DNA from 4 places in the Enterococcus sp. DJ147D b genome. Region 3 is predicted to be linked to each of the others. Evidence: predicted binding sites of a transcription regulator. Region 3 holds the regulator's gene; each other region holds the start of a gene.
What was found. The regulator LexA, encoded in region 3, represses DNA repair genes until DNA is damaged. The targets are predictions, from matches to a motif close to CNAACANNTGTTNG.
Positions count from the first base shown of each region.

Region 1 (3,553 bases), 400 kb from region 3:
AACGTTTTTCAATCACCTCATCAATAAATTCTTTGGGATCAATTATTTTTGGATCTTCTACTACTGGTAAGCCTTCTTGATACCCAATGGCTTTGATCAATCCCACAATTTCTTCATCTTCCATCTCAGCTGCAATTGATTGATAACCAAGTAAACAACCAGTGATGGCCATAGCCGTATGAAGTGGATTCAAACAAGTGGTGACTTTCATCACATCTGCTTTATCAACAATCTCTTGACTTGTAAGGATAACGCCCGCCTTTTCTAAAGCAGGACGTCCATTCGGAAAGTGGTCTTCGAGCACTAAATAATGGACAACTTCGGTATTCACAAACGGTGCGATATTCGTATGTTTTTCTGTTTGGATCATTTCCATATCAACAAAACCGAGTTTTTCAAGTTCCGTCTGTACAACTTTTGCAGGGTTTGGTGTAATACGATCAATCATGCTCCAAGGAAAAGCTACTTTTTCAGAATCAGTTAAATACTCGATAAATGCTTGAGATACAAAGCCTTTTTCTCGCCATCCTTGTGCAATTGTCAGCACACTATTTTGGAATCGCTTTCCATTTTGTGAAAAATTGTCCGTGGAAATCATGGCAATTGGTAATTTTCCCGCTAAAAATCGTTTGTGTAATAAAGCCGTCACGATACTTATCGTATGTTGCGGAGCTTCAAGGCCATTTTGAATATCCGCTTCTACTACAGGAAAAAATTCCCCAGAAGCATCTTTCAAGTGATACCCTTTTTCGGTAATCGTAAAGGTCGTAAACTGTAGGGCCGGATTTTCAAAATATTGAACGACTTGTGCAAAACTTTCTTTCTCACTAGGATGACAAAAGAAAGCATCTGCTGTCGCAGCTAAAAGCTTCTTATCTAAGGTCCCATCATCATGCATGATAACTTCTACTACATCACTGTGAAACGGTTTGTAAGCCTTATCAATTACTTGTTTATCGAAAGTTTCACAAACAACAATACCAGCAGTTAATTCTTTTGCATCAGCTAATCGCTGTGCAATTTCTGCATGAAATCCACGATATAAATTTCCACCACCAAAATGAAGCCACACTGGCGATTTTTTTCCTTTTTTCTTAACTTCATCAACATCATAAGTAGGAATAGCGATGCCAACTTGTTTTAATTCCGTTACTGATTTTTGCCAATCTTTTAAGTCAATCACAGAATCCCTCCCAAAACTGATATATCAGTTAATTTGATACTTGCATTATATTCGCCAATTTCGGCTTTGTCAATACGTCAATTTTATTTTTTTCACCTTACTAATAAAAAAAATAGCAAATACTAATATATCAGAATAACTCAAATAAGAGAAAGCACCTCGCATATAGTGTGCTTTCTCTTATTTATAATCAATCATTCATTCCCATAAAGGCAAAACTATATTTTCATAGGTCATAGGATCCAAGTTAGTGAGTGTTATCCCTAACAACCGAATGCCTTTCTCGACACCAAGAATTTCTTCCCAAATCAAACTGGCCTGATAATAAAGTGCCTCTTTTTTATAAATGTATTCTGGTAAGGTTATCCGTTTCGTAATTGTTGAATAATCAGTATAGCGAACTTTTAATACGACTGTTTTCCCATGTTTTTGGACTTTTCTCAGTGCTTCTTCTACTTTCTCTGCTAGCTGTCGAAGCTGTGCTAAGACAGCTTCTTCTGTCTGGAGTGGCTGACCATAGGTATGTTCTTTGCCAACTGATTTTCGCTCTCGCGTAACATTTACAGGCGAATCATGAATCCCACGAACCTTTCGATAAAGGGAATACCCCATTTTCCCAAAATTTTGAATCAATTGCATTTCACTCATCTCATATAAATCTGCACCTGTAAAAACTCCTAACTCATTCATTTTTGGCACTGTTTTTTTTCCAACTCCATGAAACTTTTCTATTGGTAATTTTTTTAGAAAAGAGACAGCCTCTTGAGGTGTCACCACAGTAATTCCACGTGGTTTTTGAAAATCAGAAGCCAGTTTTGCCAGAAATTTATTATAGCTAACTCCTGCCGAACAAGTTAGATGAACTGCTTCCCAGATATCTGCTTGAATCATTCGAGCAATTTTAATTGCTGATTTACAATTCACTTTGTTTTCTGTCACATCTAGATACGCTTCATCGATACTAACTGGCTCGATGACTTCAGTGTATCTCCGAAAAACTTCACGAACAACTTGAGATACTTCCGAATATTTTTGATGATCACCAGGTTTAAAAATGGCTGTTGGACACAATTCAAATGCTTTTTGTGCGCTCATCGCTGAATGAATCCCATATTGTCTCGCTTCGTAATTTGCCGTTGTCACGACACCTCGACCACCAGTATCACTGGGATGGCGAGCAATCACTAATGGGTGCCCTCTAAATTCTGGATGATCGCGTTCTTCAACCGAGGCGAAAAAAGCATCCATGTCGATATGGATGATCTTTCTTGATGTATCATTATGTAAAGGAAACTGTAGTTCCATTGGTATTCACCTCGATCTTATTCTCATTGTTATTATAGTCGAACTTTTGTTCCCTATCAAGCTATTCTAATTTAACTTTGAGGTTTTAAAAAATGTATGATCATTGATAAATGGGTATGCCATTCGTTTTGCATAATCATAAGATAGTTCGACTTATTCAACAAAAAATCGTCCGTGTATTTTGTTTCATGTAAAAAAATATCTATTTTTAAAATTGAATTTCTTCTACACGAATCGTTTTCATATGTACACTAAGTCACCATTCAAAAAAGGAGCAAAACATGGTTCTGTTTCGCTCCTTAAGCTTTTGTGTATTGGTTATTGAATTTGCTACTATTCATCTAATTCATGAAATTGTCGATAAACTTCTTGCTTTTTCAGGTGATTTGCCGCAGCTATTTTCTTAATAGCAGCATTTGGCTTCTCACCAGTTGCAATCAAGGCTTCTACTTGTTCTCTCAAAGAGATTTGAATAACTTCCTCTGCTTCAGTCAAACTACCATCGTCGCCAGCGACCATCAAGCAACATTCACCTTTGATTTGATTTTCTTTTAGATACATTAATAGTTCGTCTACATCTCCACGTAGATATTCTTCATGAATTTTAGTTAGTTCCCGACATAACACCACTTGACGATTTCCAAGTACCACGCGTATATTTTCAAGTGTAGCACTTACACGATAAGGTGATTCATAAAAAATAAGTGTTGCTGTTTGAGGCTTTAATTGCATCAATATTTCTTTTTGTTCCTTCTTTTTTCTTGGTAAAAACCCATAAAATAAAAACGGTTGTGGTTCGAGACCAGAAGCAATCAAAGCAGTAATACCTGCTGTAGGGCCGGGTACTGATACGACTGGGATTCCTTCTGCAATACATGCAACAACTAATTCATGACCAGGATCACTAATAGAAGGCATTCCCGCGTCACTTACTTGGGCAATGCTTTGTCCTGTTTTTAATTGTTCAAGTAAGTATGGAATTCTTTCTTTGTAGTTATGTTCATGCAAACTTTTCTGTGGTGTTTCTACCTCAAAATGATTTAATAATTTTTGTGTATTACGTGT
Region 1 is NZ_CM177104.1:1,878,557-1,882,109, forward strand. It holds gene AC4BD1_RS08860 (mannitol dehydrogenase family protein) at 1-1,183, opposite strand, end outside; gene dinB (DNA polymerase IV) at 1,382-2,488, opposite strand; gene rsmI (16S rRNA (cytidine(1402)-2'-O)-methyltransferase) at 2,822-3,553, opposite strand, start outside.
Region 1: a site for LexA is predicted at 2,528-2,541, ahead of dinB (DNA polymerase IV). Genes of this name have one in related genera too.

Region 2 (3,553 bases), 410 kb from region 3:
TTTTTCGTCAACGTCGTTACAAAGACACGTTCATTTTTCTCCACTCGGTCATTGATTTCACCAACCAAATCGTCAATTTGACCCATGATCGGACGAACTTCAATCACTGGATCTAATAAACCAGTTGGACGAATAATTTGTTGGATTACTCTATCCGTTTGTTCATTTTCATAAGGCCCCGGTGTAGCCGAGACGTAGATAATTTGATGGACATGTTGCTCGAACTCTTCTAATCTTAATGGCCGATTGTCAAGCGCTGAAGGCAAGCGGAACCCATAATCAACTAACATTTGTTTACGCGCCCGGTCACCATTATACATTCCGCGAATTTGTGGCATCGTTACATGTGATTCGTCAATGACAATCAAAAAATCTTCTGGAAAGAAATCAAGCAATGTATAAGGTGGCTCTCCTTCTTTTCGACCATCCATATGTCGCGAATAGTTTTCAATGCCTGAAGTGTAACCCATCTCTAGCATCATTTCGATATCATAGTTTGTTCTTTGTTCTAAACGTTGCGCTTCTAGTAACTGATTATTATCTCGTAACACTTTTAAGCGCATCTCTAGTTCGGCTTTGATGTTCGCAACAGCCTGTTCCATATGTTCATCATTTGTCACGAAGTGAGTAGCAGGGAAAATAGCAACGTGTCCTGTTTCACCAAGCACCTCTCCAGTTAGCGCATCTACTTCCCGAATTCGTTCGACTTCATCCCCAAAAAATTCGACTCTCAAAGCACGTTCGTCGCGTGAAGCCGGAAAAATCTCCACCACGTCACCGCGTACTCGAAACCGACCACGCTGAAAATCAATATCATTTCGTTCAAAATTGATTCCCACTAGATTCCGAATCAATTGATTACGATCAAGTTCTGCTCCTTGTCGAATTGAAACAACTTGTTTCTGATATTCAAATGGTGAACCTAATCCGAAAATACAAGAAACAGAGGCAATCACAATTGTATCGTTCCGCTCTAGAAGGGAACTTGTAGCCGAATGGCGCAGCTTATCAATCTCGTCATTGACACTTGAATCTTTTTCAATATAAGTATCACTAGATGGAACATACGCTTCTGGTTGATAATAATCATAATAAGAAACAAAATATTCAACCGCGTTTTTGGGAAAGAATTCTTTAAATTCTCCATATAATTGTCCAGCTAAAGTTTTATTATGTGCAATAATCAATGTTGGCTTATTTACTTCCTTAATCACATTTGAAATCGTATAGGTCTTCCCCGTACCGGTTGCACCTAATAAGATTTGCGCTTTCTCCCCACCAACCACACCATCCACTAATTGGCGTATCGCTTCAGGTTGATCCCCTGCTGGTTGGTACTTCGAGACAAGCTCAAATTGTTGAGAGGTATCTCTTTCAATCATTTTTCGTCCCCCTTTTCATTCATTCCTTTTCATTTTATGACTTGCAAAAAGAAAAGGAAAGCAAAGGCATTCCTTACTAAAAAATTATAACACACCGAACATACTTTCGCCACTCCTTTACCTCGGCATTCCATGTTAGAACTTCTTACATAGGATGTTAGATTTTATTGTTTTTTTCATTTTTTTAAGTTTCAGAACTTGTCTGATTCATTACTTTTCACCTATAATAAATAGATATTGAGAATTTAGGAGGTAATTATGAAAAGAAAGCATTTATTCTACTCGTTCATTTTCATAATGGCAGGATTTATCACACTTGCAACTAGTAATCCTGCCCATGCAGAAACAAACAATACGGAATCAAGTACCGCCGAGTCGATGCAGATGGCTCAGCCAAAAAAAGACAAATACGTCGTTGCTAGCGACTCTGCCTTTGCACCCTTCGAGTTTCAAAACACGGACGGTAAGTATGAAGGAATCGATGTTGAGTTAATGAAACAGATTTCCGAGCTTCAAGGCTTCAATATCCAAATGGACTATCGCGGATTTTCCGCTGCGTTACAAGCATTAGAGTCTGGACAAGCTGATGGCATGATTGCCGGAATGACCGTCACAGATGAACGTAAGCAAAGTTACGATTTTTCTGATACTTATTTTGATAGCGGAATTCAGTTGGGCGTAAAACAAGGTGATACATCAATCAAATCCTACAAAGATTTAAAAGGGAAAACAGTTGGTGCCAAAGTCGGAACCGAAAGCGCTGAATTCCTGAGCAATCATGAAGAAGAATATGGCTACAAAATCAAGTACTTCGACGCTGCTGACCAATTATATGACGGTTTGAAAGTTGGTGCGATTGACGCAATCATGGATGACTACCCTGTTCTTGGTTATGCTATCAAACAAGGTCAAAAAATTGATACCCCAATGCCAAAAGAATCTGGTGGTAAATATGCCTTCGCAGTTAAAAAAGGTGAAAACCCAGAACTTTTAACGATGTTCAATGAAGGACTTAAAGAGTTAAAGCGCACAGGCGCCTATGACAAAATCATTGATAAATATGTAGCTACTTCAAATGAGTCAGCAGACTCAACCAAAGACGAATCAACAATCATCGGTTTAATCAAAAACAATTACAAACCATTATTACGTGGTTTTTGGATGACAATCGTTCTTGCTCTAGTCTCTTTCGCTTTGGCACTAGTAGTGGGTGTTATTTTCGGATTATTCAGTGTCTCACCTATTCGTGCACTACGCATGATAGCAAGCATTTACGTTGATATCATTCGTGGAATTCCAATGATGGTACTTGCCTTCTTCATTTTCTTTGGCTTACCTGGAATTGTTGGATTTACAATTCCAGATTTCATTGCTGGCGTTATTACATTGACCTTAAACGCGAGTGCGTATATTGCAGAGATCGTTCGTGGCGGTATCAACGCCGTTCCCGTTGGACAAATGGAAGCTTCGAGAAGTTTAGGGTTGTCTTATAACCGAACAATGCAAAAAATCATCTTGCCACAAGCTATTCGAATCATGCTTCCTTCATTCGTTAACCAATTCGTTATCTCATTGAAGGATACAACAATCATCTCTGCAATCGGAGTAGTCGAATTACTACAAGCTGGTAAAATTATCGTTGCCCGTACCACACAAAGTACGTATGTTTACTTAATTATCGCAGTCATGTATTTAATCTTGATTACCGCTTTAACAAAATTAGCGAAAGTTTTAGAAAAGAAGGTGAAGTAAGATGTCAGAAAAAATCTTAGTTGAACATCTTGTAAAAAAATATGGTGAAAATACTGTATTAAATGATATCAACGTCTCAATCAACGAAGGCGATGTCGTTTGTATCATCGGCCCTTCTGGTTCAGGAAAAAGTACTTTCCTACGCTGCTTAAATCGTCTAGAAGAGCCAACGGATGGTGACATCATCATCGACGGCGCTCATTTAATGGATAAAAACACAAATATCAATCTTGTTCGTCAGCATATCGGAATGGTGTTCCAACACTTTAATTTATTCCCTCACCTTTCTGTTTTAGAAAATATTATTCTTGCGCCAATGGATTTGAAAAAGGAATCTCGCGAAGAAGCAGAAAAAAAAGCCATCAAGCTATTAGATACAGTTGGCTTAGCTGATAAAAAAGATATGTCACCAGAAATGC
Region 2 is NZ_CM177104.1:1,076,749-1,080,301, reverse strand. It holds gene uvrB (excinuclease ABC subunit UvrB) at 1-1,382, opposite strand, end outside; gene AC4BD1_RS05225 (amino acid ABC transporter substrate-binding protein/permease) at 1,641-3,134, shown strand; gene AC4BD1_RS05220 (amino acid ABC transporter ATP-binding protein) at 3,136-3,553, shown strand, end outside.
Region 2: a site for LexA is predicted at 1,478-1,491, ahead of uvrB (excinuclease ABC subunit UvrB). Genes of this name have one in related genera too.

Region 3 (3,553 bases):
AGGTGAAGGGACAGACAATGACGCATACAATGTGCTACAAGATGCTGTTCAGAAAAAGGTTGAGGTTCATGGTGTGAATATCATGACAATGTGTTTTGGACCTGCATTTGTTACAGGGCCAACAAATACATACTATACATATGTTGAACAAGCATCAGAAAGCTTAGCTGGACAATTAAAACGAATTTATAGTGATGCCAATCAAGACCTGACAGACGCGCAAGTATATCAGAAAATTGGTTTGACGCCGTGGGTAGGAAAATCAAGTCAAGCAAACGAAACGTTTACTCAATCTGATGCTAAAGCCTTGTTAGCATATGCAAATGAAAAACAAATTGGCATGCTTTCTTTCTGGTCGTTGAATCGGGACAATGATTTGAATGAAGATTTAAAAAATACTGGACTCGAACAAGAAACCTATGAATTTTCAAAAATTATGGGTGAATTTGACGGAGAGGCAGGCATAAGAGACCAAGCACCAGTAATCAAAGGAGCAACAAATGAAACAATTGAGTTGAATGATTCCTTTGATGCTTTAGCGGGCGTGACTGCGATTGATCAGGAAGATGGAGATCTAACGGCTAAAATCACGACGACTGGAACGGTGGATTCTTCAAAGGCTGGTGAATACCAAATAACTTATTCTGTGGTAGACAGTCAGAAAAACCATTCAGAAAAGATTCGGACGATTACAGTAGTGGACCCTAATGCGAATACGAAACCAATTTTTTCTGGTTTGAAAGATCAAATCATTGAAGTTGGTGCAACCTTTGATAAACTAGCTGGCGTAACAGCGAACGATCAAGAAGATGGTGACCTAACATCAAAAATAGTTGTGACAGGAAATGTCGACACTTCAAAAGTTGGAACAAATGATCTTACATATACAGTTGCTGACAGCAAAGGTGAAAAGACAACGCAAACAATTACTGTAACAGTCAAAGAAAAAGAAAATGTACCTAACTATTCCTCAACAACGATTTACGTGAAAGGAGACAAAGTTACCTATCAAGGAGCAACTTATACGGCTAAATGGTGGACAAAAGGGGATACTCCAGGATCTGCACAAGTTTGGGAAAAAGAAATAATAAAAAATGAGGACGGGAGTGTAGATTATTATCAAGGCGGGACATATGTTGCAGGAGATCTTGTAAATTACAATGGCAAACAATATCTTGCTAAATGGTGGACACAATCTGTACCAGGTAGTGATGCTTCATGGGAATTAAAAAAAGAGTCAACTAATTAAGAAATGCAAAAAGACGATCAAAATTTTGATCGTCTTTTTTGATAGGGGAATAATAGTTCTTATTGAATGAATACTTTGGATTAGTCAAAGTAAAGGACAAGCAATTGCCTTCAGTATAATAGCCAATAGATGATTGTAACGAACGATTAATTACCTTTATTTTTCTTTCAAGATTGCCGAGAGCGTAAGTAATGTTCATGATAGAAATGTTCTTCATGAAGCCTACGCTGTTCGGCTTGACGATATTTTTTTTCGTCCCACAACATGAACCATAATGTGAATAACGGAAGAAAAATAATCAATGCCGGTTGGATCCCAAAATTGCCAATCAAAATACCTAAGAATAAAACCAGTAATACCAAGCCAATACGTCTAATTGATTTCATGAATTCTCACCTCATTTATTTATGCGAACATTCGTTCGTAAAATCATTATACGAATGTTTGTTCGGTTTGTAAAGAGGTAAGATCAATAAAAAAAGAATTGCAGAAGTTTTACTGCAATTCTTTGGTTTAATTATATTAATAAATGTGGCTACGATAGAGACCAACTACTAAACCTAAGATAGAGACCTCATCTAAAATGATTGGTTCTAATAAGTCATTTTCAGGTTGTAAACGGAAATGGTTTTTTTCTTTATAGAATCTTTTGCAAGTCGCTTCATTTTCTGTTGTCATAGCAATGACGATATCGCCGTTTTTAGCACTTTCTTGCTTTCGAACGATGACGTTATCCCCGTCTAAAATTCCTGCATTGATCATACTTTCACCACGAATGGTCAGCATGAATAAGCTGCCTTCTTCTGAAGTTAAATTTGGTGGAACAGGAAAAAAGTCGGAGGCATCTTCAACTGCAAGAATCGGCTCACCAGCTGTGACTACTCCGAGCATTGGAATAGTAGATGGTTTGATCCCAATTTGATCTAACCCTAAATCAGTTAGTTCGATTGCTCGTGGCTTTGTCGGGTCACGTAAAATGAATCCTTTTTTTTCTAATCGTGCTAAATGTCCATGGACAGTTGATGTTGAAGAAAGGTTAACAGCTTCACCAATCTCACGAACAGTTGGTGGGTATCCTTTACGGGTCACTTGTTCGTGGATATAACGTAAGACTTCGATTTGTCGTGTTTCAGTTTGTCGGGCCACAAAGTACACCTTCTTTCACTTAATAATTAAATAATACCACATAAAAAGCGCTGTTTCAAACAAATGTTCGTATGTAAATAGAGATCGCTAGTTGTTTTTTTTGGTTTTTTTATATAATATAAGAAGAGAAAAAAGGAGGGCTGATAATGTTATCACCTGAAAAAATTGCACGTATTAATGAATTAGCCAAAAAGAAAAAAGCTGAAGGACTTTCAAAAGAAGAAGAAAAAGAACAGATTTTATTGAGAGAAGAATATTTGACAGCTTTTCGCTCTGGCATGAGACATCATATTGAAGGAATGAAAATCGTTGATCCAGAAGGTAATGATGTGACACCAGATAAATTAAAAGAAATTCAAAAAGAAAAAGGGTTACATGACCGTTAGTGTGGTTTTTGGTAAAAAATACCAAAAAAGCATTGATTTTTTGAACTGTATCCGCTAAAATGAGCATGAAATGAATTACAGTAAAAAAAACCTAAATTGGAGGGGTTCTTTTGTTCGACAAAATTGATCAACTAGGCGTTAACACAATCCGTACATTAAGTATTGAAGCTGTACAAAAAGCAAACTCAGGTCATCCAGGCTTACCGATGGGTGCTGCACCGATGGCATATGCACTTTGGACAAAACATTTAAAAGTAAATCCTGTTACTTCGAGAAATTGGGTAGATCGTGACCGTTTTGTACTTTCTGCTGGGCATGGTTCAGCTATGTTGTACAGTTTACTCCACTTATCTGGCTATCAAGTAACAATTGATGACTTGAAACAATTCCGTCAATGGGGATCAAAAACACCAGGACATCCAGAAGTCCATCATACAGATGGCGTTGAAGCAACAACTGGTCCACTAGGTCAAGGAATCGGCATGGCTGTTGGTATGGCAATGGCAGAGGCACACCTTGCAGCAACTTATAATAAAGAAAACTTTAATATTGTTGATCATTATACTTATGCTTTATGTGGTGACGGCGATTTAATGGAAGGTGTGTCTCAAGAAGCAAGTTCTATGGCTGGACACATGAAATTAGGAAAATTAATTGTTTTATATGATTCAAATGATATTTCACTTGATGGCCCAACTTCAAAAGCCTTCACAGAAAACGTTGGCGCTCGCTACGAAGCGTATGGCTGGCAACATATCCTAGTGAAAGATGG
Region 3 is NZ_CM177104.1:1,482,800-1,486,352, reverse strand. It holds gene AC4BD1_RS07045 (immunoglobulin-like domain-containing protein) at 1-1,249, shown strand, start outside; gene AC4BD1_RS07040 (hypothetical protein) at 1,417-1,635, opposite strand; gene lexA (transcriptional repressor LexA) at 1,772-2,395, opposite strand; gene AC4BD1_RS07030 (DUF896 family protein) at 2,542-2,781, shown strand; gene tkt (transketolase) at 2,892-3,553, shown strand, end outside.

Region 4 (3,553 bases), 580 kb from region 3:
ACCGATAGAAGCAGAAATGAAAGAAAATAGATTACAAGAGAACTTAACAGTGAAAAGTGGAGAATCTCTAGTTATTTTTAACACGAAGGAATTAACTAATGAGAAAGCCCAACTGGAAACAGAAATTGAGAACTTTGTAAAACAAAAAGAAGCAGCGCAGCTTTTTCTTGATAGCTTAGCTGAAGAAAGAAATCTTTTTAAAGTAGAGGATGTTTTTGGTTATAGTAACCAATTAAAAAGTTTCTTTGCAGAAAAAGAAGCCAGTGAATCTTTATCAAAACAAATGCTGGCAGCAAATCAGAAAGAGCAAGAAACATATCAAAAAAATATGGACCAGCATAGTCAGGAGATTAGTATACGAAAAAATAAACAATCTGAGTGGGAAAAAGTAAGAGTAGCATGGAAAGACCAAAAAACAATTAGAAATGTTTCAGAAGCAATCAAAGCTAAATATCAAGTATGGCAAATGGAACTGAAAAATGGTTCAGAAGATAAAAAAGAGCAAATTCAAACAACTACTTTGACAGTCATTGATGAGCAAATCAGCCAATTAAAAAAAGAAATTGAACAACTACAAATGGAACAAGAAACGCTTGTCAAACCTGTTACACCAGAGGATGAAATCAACTCCCAACGTGAAAGATTGGCACAAAGTAAGGAAGAAATTTTAGCGAAAACGAAGCAAAAGATACTTGAATTAGATGAGTCTGAAAAGAAAAAGAAAGTACTTATAGAGAATATAAACGAACAAATTGATTTGGGAACAGTAAGAGCTAAAAAAGACGGTATTCTCCATTTGAATGATGCAGTAAAGGAACAAACCTTTCTACCAAAAGGCACACTTTTAGCAGAAATTTATCCATCCTTTAAAGACGATGAAATACCATTTACTGCTAGGATACCAGCAAATGAAATGACACATATCAAAACAGGAATGCTCGTTCACTTCAAATTAGATAGAAAAGCTGTGGCAACAACGCTTGATGGAGAGATAACAGAAATACCTGAAACGAGTACTACAACCGAGGAAGGCATTTTTTACTTAATCAAAGGGCGATTAAAATCAAATAAAAAAATAGTGGATCGTTATGGTCTGACGGGGGAATTATCGCTGATTATCGGAAAGAACACTTACTGGGAACAAATCAAAAAATTTTTATTGAATCAAGAGTGAACGATTAGTAAAATAATTCCAATTTATTGACTAAAATGAAAAGAAACTCTTAGAAAATAATAGAACATACGAATATAAAATGATTGTTTCAGCAGAACAAATGGAATAGCTGTGATAGAAATAAAAAAATTAAATAAAACAACGAAGGACTAAACTTTGTGCCTTCGTTTTTTACTTTTTTACGAAAAAAGTTAGTATAATCAGTTTACAAAGCGAACATACGTTTGTATAATGAGCATGAAGTGAGGTGTAACGACATGCTAGATTATTCAAATGAGCCTGTGAATGATTACTTCATGATCGATATGAAAAGTTTTTATGCTTCGGTTGAATGTATCGAACGTGGATTGAATCCTTTGACAACAGAACTGGTTGTTATGAGTCAAGCGGATAATACTGGTTCAGGTCTGATTCTAGCGTCTTCGCCAATGGCTAAGCAACAGTATGGAATCTCTAATGTTAGCCGACCAAGAGATTTGCCTTCGCCTTTTCCTGACAGTTTGATTATTGCTGCACCTAGAATGAATTTGTACATCAAAAGAAATATGGAAGTAAATGATATTTTTAGAAAATATGTAGCAGATGAAGATTTACTGATTTATTCAATTGATGAATCGATTTTGAAAGTCACTAGCTCAATGAAATTATTTACGACAGCTGGGAAAAGTCGTAGCGACCAACGGAAGCAATTGGCTCGAAAAATTCAGCGACATGTTTATCGAGAAATGGGATTGATTGCCACTGTAGGAATAGGGGATAATCCTTTACTTGCAAAACTAGCATTAGACAATGAAGCAAAAAGAAATGAAGGATTCATCGCTGAGTGGACATACCAAGATGTTCCTAAAAAAGTTTGGCGTATCAGAGAAATGACTGATTTTTGGGGAATTGGTTCACGGACCAAAAAACGACTGAATCAAATGGGGATCATGTCGATCGAAGGGTTAGCAAATTGGAAACCTTATTCACTGAAAAATAAATTTGGCGTGCTGGGATTACAATTATATTTCCATGCTAATGGGATTGATCGTACAGACATCGCAGTTGTTCCACCTCAAACAAAAGAAAAAAGTTATGGAAACTCTCAAGTTTTGCCAAGAGATTATACTAGAAAAGAAGAGATTGAGATTGTCGTGAAAGAAATGGCTGAACAAGTAGCAATCAGAATTAGAAAACATGGTTGTAAAACCAGCTGTATCCATGTAGGGATTGGCACGTCTATTTTGGAAGAAAAAGAGGGATTTTCTCGCCAAATGAAAATACCTTTGACGAATAACACGAAAGAACTTCAAATGTATTGTATGTATTTATTTCATAAATTTTATGATGGTCAAGAAGTCCGACATGTTTCCATAGCTTATAGCAAGTTAGTGTATACCGATTCCACGCAATTAGATTTATTTAGCGATCCAGAAAAACAAATGAGAGAAGAAAATTTAGATCGAATCATTGATAAAATTCGTGGAAAATATGGATTTAGTTCAATTGTTCATGCGTCTTCTTATCTCGAAGGTGCGAGAAGTATCGATCGAAGTAATTTAGTTGGTGGGCACGCTGGAGGAAATGGAGGAATCGAGCATGTTTGATTATGAAGATCGAGGGATTATCAAATGGCAAGGCATGTATTTATCTGACCATACTGAAAAAATTACTAGTAAGACGAAAGAAACTGCGCAAGTGAATGTGGCAAAAACACAAATGACAACTGAAGCAATCTCAGAAGTGTTGAATAAGGCACTCATAAAACGAGAATCTGTTGCTATACAAATAAAAGAACGAGATTCTGAAGGCTATTATCCTAACGATATTGTTGGTGTTGTTTTAGGACATGATGAGTTAGGGATCTATGTAGGTTCTAGCAAAGTGAATTATGATGAAATTAGGCATGTGGAATTTTATCATCCGGTTAAGTGGAGTTTAATATAGAAAGTTATTATGATGCAAGTTATCATAATCGAGGATTACTAAAATGACATAGCTTTTATTTATTCGATACGGTGGGTAGGAAAACGATTCATGGAATCTAAGACAAATGAAAAAGAGGAATCCTTTCAATAAGGATTCCTCTTTTTCATTTATTACTTGCTTTTGTTAAGCCAATTTTTCCGTTTTCATTGTTCTGTTCAAGCCATGCTTTTAGTAAATAAATGATCATTAAAAATAAAGCTGTGTAGAATCCCGAACCAATGAAATCTCCATTGATGATATATTCGATCAAAATACCTAGTAAATTAGCAACAATAAAAATGATTATCAGGTTGAGATACGGGTGGCGTTTTTTGAATTTATTATATGCAATTGACATTTTAGACCTCAATCCAGTTCTTCTGTTTTAGCTTTTGTTGTTATGACTTTTCTTCCAGTATCATAACCTTTTTG
Region 4 is NZ_CM177104.1:2,064,526-2,068,078, reverse strand. It holds gene AC4BD1_RS09715 (bacteriocin secretion accessory protein) at 1-1,174, shown strand, start outside; gene AC4BD1_RS09710 (Y-family DNA polymerase) at 1,432-2,760, shown strand; gene AC4BD1_RS09705 (hypothetical protein) at 2,753-3,100, shown strand; gene AC4BD1_RS09700 (hypothetical protein) at 3,246-3,479, opposite strand.
Region 4: a site for LexA is predicted at 1,388-1,401, ahead of AC4BD1_RS09710 (Y-family DNA polymerase). Genes of this name have one in related genera too.